3 regions of the Erwinia tracheiphila genome follow, and region 3 is predicted to be linked to each of the others. Evidence: predicted binding sites of a transcription regulator. Region 3 holds the regulator's gene; each other region holds the start of a gene.
What was found. Region 3 encodes CRP, which controls carbon source genes, mostly activating them, when cyclic AMP is high. Its sites were predicted from a motif close to ATGTGANNNNNNTCACAT; they were not measured.
Positions count from the first base shown of each region.

Region 1: the regulator CRP is predicted to act here: its motif matches at 2,666-2,683, upstream of aaeX (p-hydroxybenzoic acid efflux pump operon protein AaeX).
Region 2: the regulator CRP is predicted to act here: its motif matches at 2,440-2,457, upstream of LU633_RS00280 (PTS mannitol transporter subunit IICBA).

Region 1 covers NZ_CP089932.1:693,236-697,514, reverse strand. Annotated here, with positions in the region: gene aaeB (p-hydroxybenzoic acid efflux pump subunit AaeB) at 1-1,289, opposite strand, end outside; gene aaeA (p-hydroxybenzoic acid efflux pump subunit AaeA) at 1,294-2,226, opposite strand; gene aaeX (p-hydroxybenzoic acid efflux pump operon protein AaeX) at 2,234-2,437, opposite strand; partial or broken gene aaeR (HTH-type transcriptional activator AaeR) at 2,701-3,603, shown strand; gene tldD (metalloprotease TldD) at 3,636-4,279, opposite strand, start outside.
Region 2 covers NZ_CP089932.1:51,315-55,593, forward strand. Annotated here, with positions in the region: gene LU633_RS00275 (mannitol-1-phosphate 5-dehydrogenase) at 1-162, opposite strand, end outside; gene LU633_RS00280 (PTS mannitol transporter subunit IICBA) at 256-2,175, opposite strand; gene LU633_RS25670 (DUF943 family protein) at 2,627-2,890, opposite strand; gene LU633_RS26030 (DUF943 family protein) at 2,911-3,000, opposite strand; partial or broken gene LU633_RS00290 (IS5 family transposase) at 3,035-3,810, opposite strand; partial or broken gene LU633_RS00295 (IS6 family transposase) at 3,850-4,279, opposite strand, start outside.
Region 3 covers NZ_CP089932.1:540,996-545,274, forward strand. Annotated here, with positions in the region: gene LU633_RS02700 (YccS/YhfK family putative transporter) at 1-1,955, opposite strand, end outside; gene crp (cAMP-activated global transcriptional regulator CRP) at 2,013-2,645, opposite strand; gene LU633_RS02710 (OsmC family protein) at 2,956-3,363, shown strand; gene LU633_RS02715 (phosphoribulokinase) at 3,393-4,262, opposite strand.

The DNA.
Region 1 (4,279 bases), 150 kb from region 3:
ATACTCTGCTGCGTAGCGGGCATGATCATCATGTAATAGAGCGAACCCAGTGGGATCGCGACGATCATGCCGTAAAGAAAATCCTTCACCATCATCAATGGATTCGGCATTCTCATCGCCAGTGCGGTGATCACCGCAATCATTACCATCGCGCCGCTACCGGAAGTCCAGCCGCTCCACAGCCAGAACAATGAGCCCGTGGCGGTTGCCACAAAAGTGCGTAATCCGTTAATTAACGCATGCCGGGATTCTGCGGAACGCATTTTGATCACTGGCTCGCCAGCCAGTACATCCTCTTCAATGCGGCTAATGCTGCTGTTGGTATGAATCCCTTTTAACAACAGCAGGTAGCGTGTTGCAGCGACCACCCAGTTACCAATAGTGACCGGCATATTTTTGGTGCCGCTGGCCGTGATCACCCGCCGCATAACCTTCATGTTCTTATGAACATCAGCGATGTTTTCCACCGGTTTTTCAAAAAAAAGATGAAATTGCGGCGGTATATATTCCTGCCGGGTATTCTGAATCAGATAGGTTTCACAAGCCTGAGTGATCAACGTGAGGGATAGCGTATTGAGCGCACGCATCCGCCGCTCAATCCTGTGCCATCGGCCCGATTCCATCATTAAATGGGTACGCATCAGGTTCAACGCCGTAGTGCGACGCACCAGCCCGGTCCAGGCTTTATCAACGTCTTCTTTTTCGCCAGGCGCGACGCAAACCTGCATCAGTTTATATTGATCGACTAATAACGCATCGATTTCACGATCAATATCCTGTTTGATTGAGCGTGGTGAAAACAACATGTCAGCCAGGATGGCACAAACAATGCCGATGATAATTTCGCTACAGCGTTCAATGGCAAACTGCGGAGCAAGCAGTACTGAACCATTGGCATTCACGCTAACAACAATAATCAGTGCGGTATAGCCGGCAAGCCCTAAGGCATAAGAGTTTTCAACCTTAATCAGCGATGAAAGCCAGACACAGAACCCCGTCCAGATGCAGCACAGTAACAACATTAACGCCGGAGCCCGGATGGTAGCAATCATGATGGCCAGAGCAGCAATACAGCCAAGGAAAGTACCAATAATACGCAGCATTCCCCGATGGCGCAGCGCCCCGGAGAACGGGTCGCCTCCTGCCGCAAATGCCGTTCCTCCGGCAACAATACAGGCGGTCATCACCGCCCAGCGTGGCGTCTCAAGATTAAAATGAAAGCCAATAAACAGCGCCAGTAAAATGGCAAATGTTATCTTCGCCGGAAACCGTAAACGATACCATTCCATACGATTAACCAAACTCGCGCAGACGTTGCATTAGTTTTATGAAGGCCGGTTTTTGCTCAGGCTGACGGTCTTGTGCACCTGTGACCACGACGGTTGCAGTGGTACCCGCAGGATAAAGATTGCCGGGCTGCCGATCGAGATGAATACGCACCGGTATGCGTTGGGCCAAGCGGACCCATTCAAGATTCGAGTCAATGGTCGCCATTCCTTTGCTATCCACCGTGCTGCTGCTGTTCGTTACCCCGGCAGCAACGCTATCGACAGTACCATACAGCACCTGAGTGCTGCCCAATGGTGTGATTTCGACACGATAGCCGGGGCGCACGCCCTTAAGCTTGGTTTCTTCCATATAGGCCAGGATGTAGAAAGTGTGCTGCTGAACCAGTGCGACGGCAGTGGAGCAACGCGTAATGAATTCACCACGATAAACGTTAAGATTAGTCACCCAACCGTCTGCGGGAGCCTTAACGACCGTGCGCTCCAAATCCAGTCTGGCTGTGTCGCGGGTGGCAAGGGCCTTTGCCAACTGTTGTTCACTGACCTGATAGTCATTATTGGCCTGATCGATCGCTTCTCGTGATATAGCCGACACGCCGAGTTTGTTGCGACGGAATGCTTCCCGGCGCTTTTCATCCAACAGCGCCTGGTAATAGGCCACATCCGCCTCTGCCTCACCCAGCGTCTGCTGGTAGCGAGACTTGTCGATGACAAACAGCACCTGATCTTTTTTAACCAGCTGGTTATCACGCACCTGCACGTCAGAAATTAAACCGCTAACGTCGGGGGCAATCGCTACCACGTCGGCAGTGAATTTGGCATCACGGGTCCATGGTGATTCAGTGTAAAACACCCATGCCTGGAAAATGACAATCACAGCCAGGATGACCAGAATGAGCGTTATGGCAAATCGGGAGATTTTTCTAGTTAGTGCTTTCACTATGACCTCAGACAAACAAGCGGGAAACCAGGTAGAACAGGCAGCACCAGAGTGCTGTATTGAACAATGCAGGGTGCCAGACCAGGTCATAGATCCCGGTAGGTGTGAGCAAGCGGCACACCAGCCAGAACAGCATCAGTGACACAATGATTTCAAAGAAAAGGGGCGGGAAAGAGATCCCAAATATGATGATAACCGGAAGCACGCTCATTTCTTATCCTTGTCAGTACATTACCGGGTGCGCTTTTCACCAAACTTCAACCACCTCCCATGGAGGGATGATCGTAACTGAATCACTTGATGATAAAATAGCCGCACTGCCTCTTAACCAACGCTGAATAAATAATAGCGTAATATGTCTGGCAGCTGGCGCGCTGAGTAACAGAATAGTGATCCGGCCGCGCTATAGTAACGCTATTGACTATGTGTTATCTACTTAATGTGCTCTAAATCACTTTTAAACCAGGGTGAATAATGGAAATGCTTAAGCGGATGTCGGTATTCGCGCGCGTGGTTGAACCTGGCTACTTTACTTCAGCAGCCTGCCAGCTACAGATAAGCGTTTCCGCCGTCAGCCAGATCGTCGCCAGACTGGAAGATGAGCTTCAGGTGAAACTACTTAATCGTAGTACAAGGCGCATCGGACTGACCGAAGCCGGAAAAATCTATTTTCAGGGCTGTCGTCGGATGCTGCCAGAAGCACAGCAGGTCCATGAGCAGCTTTGGGCATTCAATAATACGCCCGCAGGGACGCTGCGCATTGGAAGCTCGTCAACGGTGGCACAGAATGTGCTGGCAACCATGACAGCAGAAATGCTGCGAGAGTATCCCGGACTGACCGTCAATCTGGTGACCGGTATTCCGGCACCGGACCTGATTGCTGACGTGCTGGATTTAGTTATCCGTGTTGGAGCACTGCAGGATTAAAGCCTGTATTCCCGGAGACTGCGTACCCTGCCGATAGTGGTGTGTGCCGCAAAAAGCTACCTCGCGCAGTACGGTACGCCAGAAAAACTCTAAGATATCAGCAACTTTTCATGGCTTGAGTACATCGTCCGGCCCAATAACGATTTCGAACTGACCGCGCCGGAGGGCATGTCGATTCATCTTTCGCCACTAATAGATTCACAAACGCTTATCCGCTGGCTGGTTGCAGGAAATGGCATCGCCTGTGTTCCGCTGATGTGGGTGATTGATGAGATTAACGCCGGAAAAATAGAAATTCTGTTTGCCCATTATCACGCCAACCCTCTCCCGGTATACGCGCTGTACACTCAGAAAGACAAGCTGCCGCTAAAGGTACAAGTCTGTATTAACTATCTGACGGACTATTTCGATAAGGTGGCGGAATTTTACCAGGCGTTTCGGGCTGGTTAAACGGGGCATGGGTTCCCCGTTGACGCAGTGAATCAGGCGGTGCCGCCCACGGTGATTTTGTCCAGCTTCAGCGTTGGCTGTCCGACGCCGACCGGCAAACTTTGCCCTTCTTTGCCACACACACCAACACCTTTGTCCAGTGCAAGGTCATTACCCACCATTGAGATTTGCTGCATAGCCTCAATGCCGGAACCAATAAGCGTTGCCCCTTTCACCGGTCTGGTCACTTTACCTTTTTCAATCATATAGGCTTCAGAGGTCGAGAAAACAAATTTACCGGAGGTGATATCAACCTGACCACCACCAAAATTGGGCGCAAAAAGTCCGTATTCTACGCTTTCGATAATATCCTGGGGAGTTGACTTCCCGGCAAGCATATAGGTGTTAGTCATGCGCGGCATGGGCAGATGCGCATAAGATTCCCGGCGACCATTACCAGTAGGGTTAACGCCCATCAGCCGGGCATTCAGCTTGTCCTGCATGTAGCCTTTCAGAATGCCATTTTCAATCAGTACGTTGTACTGCCCCGGTACGCCTTCATCATCCACCGCCAGTGAGCCACGCAAACCGTCAAGGGTGCCATCGTCGACTACGGTACACAGCTCCGACGCGACCCGCTGTCCCAGCTGCCCGCTGAAAACTGACGTCCCGCGGCGGTTAAAATCACCTTCCAGCC
Region 2 (4,279 bases), 490 kb from region 3:
CTGTTCGCCGACCACGTTCACCGGGTATTCATGGCGCTGGTTCAGCGCATCCAGCACCTGCTGATTCACGTCGGCGAAGGTTAACGCAATACCCGCATCCGCCAGTAATTTACCAATAAAACCGCGGCCAATGTTTCCGGCACCAAAATGAAGCGCTTGCATAATCTTTTCCCATTTTAATGAGGAAGCCGGATATAGCCGGCCTGAAGAAAGCGCCGGGCATGCCCGGCCTTGGGTGTATCAATGTTTTTCTGCTCAGGCTGAGGGTTTACCTGACAGCAGATCCAGCACGTCCTGAACGTCCGTGGTGCGGGTCAGTTTTGCAATGGTGCTTTCGTCATCCAGCGCGTTAGTCAGGCTGGTGATCACCTGGATGTGCTCATTATTACGTGCGGCGATGCCGATCACCAGACGGGCAATCTCATCTTCATCCTCACCAAAACGCACCCCTTCCGGGTACTGGCAGAACACCACACCCGTTTTCAGTACGCGATCTTTGGCTTCAATGGTGCCGTGTGGCACTGCGATGGATTCGCCCAGATAGGTTGGCGTCAGTTTTTCGCGGTCCAGCATCGCCTGCACATATTCCGGTTCCACGTAACCGCCTTTCACCAGCTGTTCACCGGCGAAGCGGATCGCCTGCTCTTTGTCCACGGCACGATTGCCAAGAAAGATATTGCTGGCGGTCAGCCTGAACAGCTGTGCCTGACCGTTATCCTCGCTGTCACCCGGCGCGGCAGACGCCTTTGCCCGGTGTCCGGCAGCGCGTTTCGCGTCTGTCAGACGCGCGGTCAAATCGTTGTAAAGGGCGCTGTCGAGGAAGTTGGTCAGCGAAATATGCTGGGCATGAGGTGCCTGGCGCATCGCCCGCTCGGTCAGGTCGCGGTGCGTGATCACCAGGTCCACGTCACCCGGCAGGTTATTAATGGCGGTATTGGTCACAGAAATATCGTCCAAACCCGCATCGCTGACTTTTTTACGCAGTACGCCGGCACCCATGGCGCTTGAACCCATACCGGCATCGCAGGCGACGATGATTTTATGCACATGGCTAAGGTCGCTGGTCCGGGTATCAGCCGATCTGGCCTGGCCCTTTGCGTGTGCTTTCATCTCATTGACGCGCCGGGTGGCTGCTTCAATATCCTCCTTCTCTTTAACCTTGCTGGTTTTTAGCAGGATGGCGGAGATCACGAAGGAGACGGCAAACGCGGCGACAATCGCGGCAATATTGGCGAAATAAGCACCTTTTGGCGTCATCGCCAGCACGGCCAGAATAGAGCCGGGGGATGCCGGTGATACCAGACCGCCGTTCAACATGGTCAGGGTGAACACGCCAGTCATGCCTCCCAGAATCACCGCGATGATCAGACGCGGGTTCATCAGCACGTACGGGAAGTAAATTTCGTGAATACCGCCGAGGAAGTGGATGATAGCCGCACCGCCTGCGGATTGTTTAGCATTGCCGCGACCAAAGAACAGGTAGGCCATCAGCACGCCCATACCCGGACCTGGGTTGGCTTCGATCAAAAAGAAGATTGACTTGCCTGCTTCACTGGCCTGCTGAATGCCCAGTGGGGAGAAGATACCGTGGTTGATGGCATTGTTGAGGAACAGGATTTTTGCCGGTTCCACAAAGACAGAGGTCAGCGGCAGCAGGTTATTCTGCACCATCACATTAACACCTGTGGCGAGAAGGTGCGACAGCCCTTCCACCAGTGGACCAATCGCCAGAAAAGAGAGGATGGCCAACAGCATGCCGATGATCCCGGCAGAGAAGTTGTTGACCAGCATTTCAAAGCCACTTTTGATTTTACCGTCAACCATATGATCGAATGTTCTTATCGCCCAGCCACCCAGCGGACCGGCAATCATTGCGCCAAGAAACATCGGCATATCGGCACCCACAATGACGCCCATGGTGGTGATGGCACCCACCACGCCACCGCGATCGCCACCGACCAGCCGACCCCCGGTATAGCCAATTAGCAGAGGCAGCAGGTAGGTGATCATCGGGGCAACCAGTTTTGCCAGGGTGGCATTTGGCAACCAGCCTGTAGGAATAAACAGCGCGGTGATAATCCCCCAGGCGATAAACGCCCCAATGTTTGGCATCACCATGTTGCTCAGAAAGCGACCAAAATTTTGCACCTTGATCTTGATATCTGATGAGGACATAAAAGGCACCCCTTATTAGCACGCGCTGACTAATAAGTGCGCGCGTTGATTTTTGTTTAGGAACGGATGGCGAAAATTACCACCAATATCGCTGTATGCAGGCGGACTCTATCACGCGAATTTTCAGCTGCGTAGTCGGTCACAGAAATGTGATTGAAATCACCTTTAATGGCGTAAAACAGGGGGGTGGATAGTGATGTTAATCACAATTTTGCACAAATAAAGGTTGATTAACGCGTGTTGATAAATAAAATGCCGGATTTTTTGTGATATTAATCACATTTTGTGATTGGGTGTTTTTGATTGACATGTGACTATTGTCACAAATTATTTTTTCCTTGCCGAAAGCGTGGACCACTCTATTTTACAGCAGTCGCTATTCTGGCTGACTATTTTGCCAGGCGGGCTACTACGGCTGAATGGTATCAGGCCCTCTGGATAAGCTTATCGATTATTCATCCTGCAGGCGGATAATTTCACCGCTTTCTTTTACATGCCAGGTGCCGTCGTAGACGGTAAAAATGATTCCCCTGTTTCTGCTGTTGCTGACGGAAAAAACCGGATCTTTTTCAATGCAGTTTTCTTTTGTATGCATATCATCAAAACAGAGCCTGTCATATTTTCCCTCTTCTTGGTAGCCATCACCGAAATTCCAGAAAATTACGCTGAAACTTCGATCGCTGTCTTCCTGTGGGACATTATATTTTTCTTTAATATCTCTTTATTTTTTAGCCACTATTGTATTTTTCCGCTATCCGTAAGAGGAAAGTGATTTACCAGTACTGAAGAAGTCTCAAATTTTTGGTGGGTGGCGACAATGTCCACAGCTCGTAATAAAAACCAGGTTAATAGCCTGTCTCAACAGAACGTTATTCCAGACAATAAGACCACAGGAAAAATGCAACAGGACCCCGTCATTCTCAGATGTCTTTTCCCGTCGGGTCAGGGCCCGGCGAAACCGGTTCATCCGGCTGCGCGTCCTCCCGGCGACGGGCACTGAAGTTCGTGGTTTTACTGGCATCTCATTCCTCTTTACGGGGCGGGATATAAGGTTCGTCACGACGGCTCAACCGGTCTGTTTTCAGCCCGGGTGCTTCGTCGCCTTTGTCCGGGCAGAGTCCGGTTTTTTGCCCCGGGCATCCCGCCTGAAGAGCACCGGGTGTGTCCGCCACCAGTTTGATGTCATGCCTGTCTGCTGCTGCGACGCCCCGTGACAGAGGAAGCCCCCCGGTATCTGTCATCAGACTGGGCTTTACGCCCTGTTTCCCTCTGTCCGTGGGGTTGCGTCCTGTTTTTTTGTCCCGGGCAGCGGTGATGTTGTCATACCGCCATCCATGAGCAGTCCGGGGTGTCCACAGGCCAGTGATCCGTTCTGCCAGAAACGCCCGAAGACACCTGCGTCTCTCCGTTCCCGGAAGCGTCGGTGCGCAGAAGCTGATGAACCTATCCCTGTGGCATTGAGTGCATTCCACTGACAGGCTGTGCTGGGGACGAAGAAAATGGCGTTCATTGCGACCCGATTATCAACACGTTTTCGGCGCGTACCCGGAGGGTGGCGGTTTTGTGTTCCGGGATAAGCGGAGCGATTTTGTCCCGGAGTTCATCGCTAATCTGCCCTTTACGGTTCTGTCGCATTAACGGCAGTGGACCGGCAGAAAGGCTGCTGCCTGTTTTTCAGGCAGCCAGCAAACAGAATTGTTCCGCGGGGACAGTCCATCACTTTGTGGATGTTGATATTGTCCTTTGCGTATCATGTGGAGCTGTTCGATGCCGGCCAGCCGCGTCTGTGCACGGCGAAACAAGTTGAATCCCGGCATCTGGTATCCGGCGTCTGATATTGTGGTGATCCTGCTCAACTAAGTTGTTCAGATACTTGCTTTGCCTGACGGTGATGTTTTCCTCAGCGGGTTTGTCGGCATTGAGCGTTGCCAGGGCGGCGGTACTGGTGCCGCTTTTAGCGATCGTCACCACTTCAGGTTCACCGTGGTGACGGATAGCCTTGCGAAAGAAACGCAGCGCGGTGGCATCACGCCAGGCGGTCAACAAAAAGTCGATGGTCTGTCCCGGTCTGTCGACGGCGCGGTACAGGTATTTCCACTGCCCT
Region 3 (4,279 bases):
CTTTCCAGAATGGTTATTGCTGCCTGGGGTTGTTCTGTCTTAGCCTCCATAACATCGGAGTCACAGCCCGGCCCGTCATATTCCAGTCGCTGCTGGCAGCGCTGAAGCGCGATTTCGCAGGTTTGCAAATATCCCTCAGCCAGTGATGTGGTCAACATAGTGTGCTCACGAGTCAGAATAGTCATGGCATTAATATGCTCAACAATAAACTGGCTATGGGTAACCCACAGCTTCATATCAGCCAGATAGCGAGCATCGAATCCAGGCTCCTGCATGGCCTGATTAAGTGAGTTAAACAGCGCATTATGTGCCTGATTAACCTTCAGGCGTTGATATGCCAGCATCTCGGGGCGCTGTTCATTGCCCAGTAGCATTTGCAGCGCGTTCTGGTAGGTTCCAAGCGCATCATGCGCATTCTGTCTCAGTAGCCCGCTTTGCCATTGTGGCCAAAGCCAGACCATACCACCAAACGCAATCAGACAGCCCATAAGCGTGTCCATCAGACGCGGCAACAAAAAGTCCGCGCCGTTCATCGACAGCAGCTGCAATGAATAGACCGCCGTTACCGTGAAGCCGACCGTTGCCCAGCCGTAAAACTTACGTATAAACAAATAGCTAATTAGCGTAATCCCCAGCATTACCAGCAGCACAAGTGACTCCGGGGCATTAAGCCGTAGCGTAATTGCGGCGATAATCAGCCCGGCAAGCGTACCGAGCGCCCGATGTTGAATCCGCACGCGGGTGGCGCTGTAACCGTTCTGACTGACAAACATCACCGTCATCTGAATCCAGTACGGTTTGGGTAAATCAAAAAACAGCGCCATGGAACTGGCAAAGGTTAGCATCACGGCAAAGCGTGCGGCAGTGCGCAGTGCTGCTGATTTTAGCGAGAGATAGCTTTTTGTCGCCGATAAAAGCGGCAGCCTGCGCTGACGATCTGCCATTAAATCACGCCGATAGAGAGGGCGCTGTGTACGCAATATCCGCGCAATCCGGCTAAAGTGGTAGTAGCAGAACCCCCCCACGGGATTATCAGGATGCTGACGGGCCAGTTTCATCAGCGCCTGTAATTGCTTGTCCATTGTGAAACGGTCGGGCATGCGGTGATAAAGTATGCCGTCTGCTAATGTGCGAAGCCGTGCTGCAATGGTTAACGCATTCCAGCGAATAACCGCCTCGGCGTGGCTTTGTCCCACCAGTTTTTGTACTTCACCCGGTTGATGCAGGCTGACGGAAATGTGTTCCTGTAAATCGAGGGCAATCTGGAAAGCACGCGTTAGCCGTTTATGATGATTATTGGCGGCCAGCATATGCATTTGTTGATAGCAGGTGGTGATAAGATCGACGGCTTTTTGCTGGCGTGCCAGCAGCGGCGGCAGCGCTTTTTCCGGGTCGGTGAGTTTAGTTAGCAGGGTATATTTTGCCTCGCAGTAGCCTGCCAGCTCGCGATACAAAAGACTCAGCGTTTCGCGCATGGGCTGCTCTTTCCACAGCCAGAACCAGAACCAGTTAAAAACGCCGTACCAGATGGTGCCAAGGATATAAAGTATCGGCGGCTGCCACAGCGGCATCCTGCCTGCGAGGCTGAGAGTAAAGATCGCGGCGATCAGCGAGCCGGGCAACAGCCTGCCGTGCAGCGGGCTGATCTCGCCAGTGACGCCCAGCAGTATTGCCATTACAAACAGGATGACGGGTAATGGCACCTGGTACTCACCCAGGTACTGGATAAGAAAGCTGCTAAAAGCAAACAGGCTGCCGCCCACAATCAGGCGTTTGAAAAAACGTTTATGGGGCGTGTCCAGGCCGGCAATATTGCAGCATGCGGGCACCAGAGAAAACAGTAATCCGTTTTGCAGATGCCCCAGTAACCAGCCAATGGAAACGGGTAAACAAAGCACCATTGTCTGGCGCAGGGCATAATTAATTTCCGGATGGTAGATGATTCGACGCCACATGAATTCGTACCAAATAAAAGGCGTAACAGGGAGTATTACGCCATGGTGCTGTGACGACTAACGTGTGCCGTAGACAACGATAGTTTTACCGTGCGCAGAAATGAGGTTCTGATCTTCCAGCATTTTCAAAATTCGACCTACCGTTTCGCGGGAACAACCGACAATCTGGCCGATCTCCTGCCGGGTGATCTTAATTTGCATACCATCGGGATGGGTCATGGCATCGGGCTGTTTAGCCAGATTCAGCAGCGTTTGTGCAATTCGGCCTGTAACATCAAGGAAAGCTAAATTACCGACTTTCTCGGAGGTAACCTGAAGACGGCGAGCCATCTGCGATGAGAGACGCATCAGTATTTCGGGATTAACCTGGATGAGCTGACGGAATTTTTTATAGGATATTTCGGCAACTTCGCAGGCGGCCTTTGCCCGTACCCATGCGCTGCGTTCCTGGCCTTCTTCAAACAGGCCAAGTTCACCGATAAAGTCACCCTGGTTAAGGTAAGAGAGGATCATCTCTTTACCTTCTTCATCCTTAATGAGCACAGCCACGGAGCCTTTAACGATGTAATAGAGCGTTTCCGCTTTTTCACCCTGGTGAATCAGCGTGCTTTTGGATGGATATTTGTGAATATGGCAATGTGACAGGAACCATTCGAGTGTCGGGTCTGTTTGCGGTTTGCCGAGAACCATTCGCTTTTATCCTCTGTTGTAATCATGCCTTAAATTCAGGAGCGGAATTCCCTGTCAGGCGATCAAAATGGTCAAGTTTTCCCTTATCAGGAAATTTATTCTGGCTCGATGAAAAGCCTTGCTTGTTTTAACATTTCTTTTCGTCCTGTTTTGTAGAGTACTGACGAAAATTTTACAGTCTTTTTGTAGCACAGCTTTGCATCAGTGTCTTGTGTTCTCTTACTCCAGCATAGAGGGAAAATGGGAAGATTACCGTTTTTGTTATTTGCGCGTAATCTTACGCTAACTGAATGAATTAGGAGAACTTGTAATGGAAGCGCGTGTTAAATGGGTTGAGGGGCTGATCTTTTTGGGCGAGTTTTCATCGGGATATCAGGTACTCATGGATGGCAACTCGGGGGATAAAGCACCCAGCCCCATGGAGATGGTGTTGATGGCAGCAGGTGGATGCAGCGCGATTGATGTGGTCTCAATCCTGCAGAAAGGCCGCCATGACGTAAAAGATTGCGAAGTGAAACTTACGTCAACCCGCCGTGAGGAAGCCCTGGGACTCTTCACCCGCATCAATCTGCATTTTATCGTTACCGGTAGTGCACTGGCTGATAAAGCGCGATATCGCGCACTGTCGATCTTTCGGCAGATAAAATACTGTACCGTTGCCTTAATGCTGGCTAAGGGCGTGACGATCACGCACAGTTACGAGACCATCGTGCTTTGAGCTTAATAACGCCTTGTTCAGGCAGGGTGTTATTCTATTTTTTTTACCTCTATCAATCGCTTAACCAGCGGAGCCATAATCAGTTCCATCGCCAGTCCCATCTTACCGCCCGGTACGACCAACGTGTTAATACGCGAGATAAACGACCCATCCAGCATCGTCAACAGATAGGGAAAATCAATATCTTCCAGCGACTGGAAATGAATGACGACAAAGCTTTCATCAAGTGAGGGAATGGAACGAGCGGCAAACGGGTTTGATGTATCGACGGTCGGCACACGCTGAAAGTTGAGATGCGTGCGGGAAAACTGCGGAGTAATAAAATTAATATAATCATCCATTGACCGCACTACGGAATCCATCACGCCCTCGCGAGAATGATCACGCTCACTGGTATCGCGCACCAGTTTTTGAATCCACTCAAGATTAACAATAGGTACCACGCCGACCAGCAGATCGACATGCTGTGCAACATCATTTTGCTCGGTGACCACACCGCCGTGAAGGCCCTCATAAAACAGCACGTCAGTGGGTTCCGGTAGCGGTTGCCAGGGCGTAAAGGTACCCGGAACCTGATTCCACGGCACGGCTTCATCAAAGGTATGCAAATATTTACGGGACTTACCGCTGCCGCTGCGACCATATTCCTCAAAGGTCTCCTCCAGCAGCGAAAAGTCGTTGGCTTCCGGTCCGAAATAGCTGACATGACGTCCCAAATCCCGCGCCTTACGAATAGCCATATCCATTTCTGGTCGGGTGAATCGATGAAAGCTGTCTCCTTCCACCTCGGCTGCATGCAGATTCAGCTGCTGAAAAATTTTACGAAATGCGCGGCTGGTGGTGGTGGTTCCCGCGCCACTGGAACCGGTCACCGCAATCACTGGATGTTTCGCAGACATAAACGTATTCCTTATCA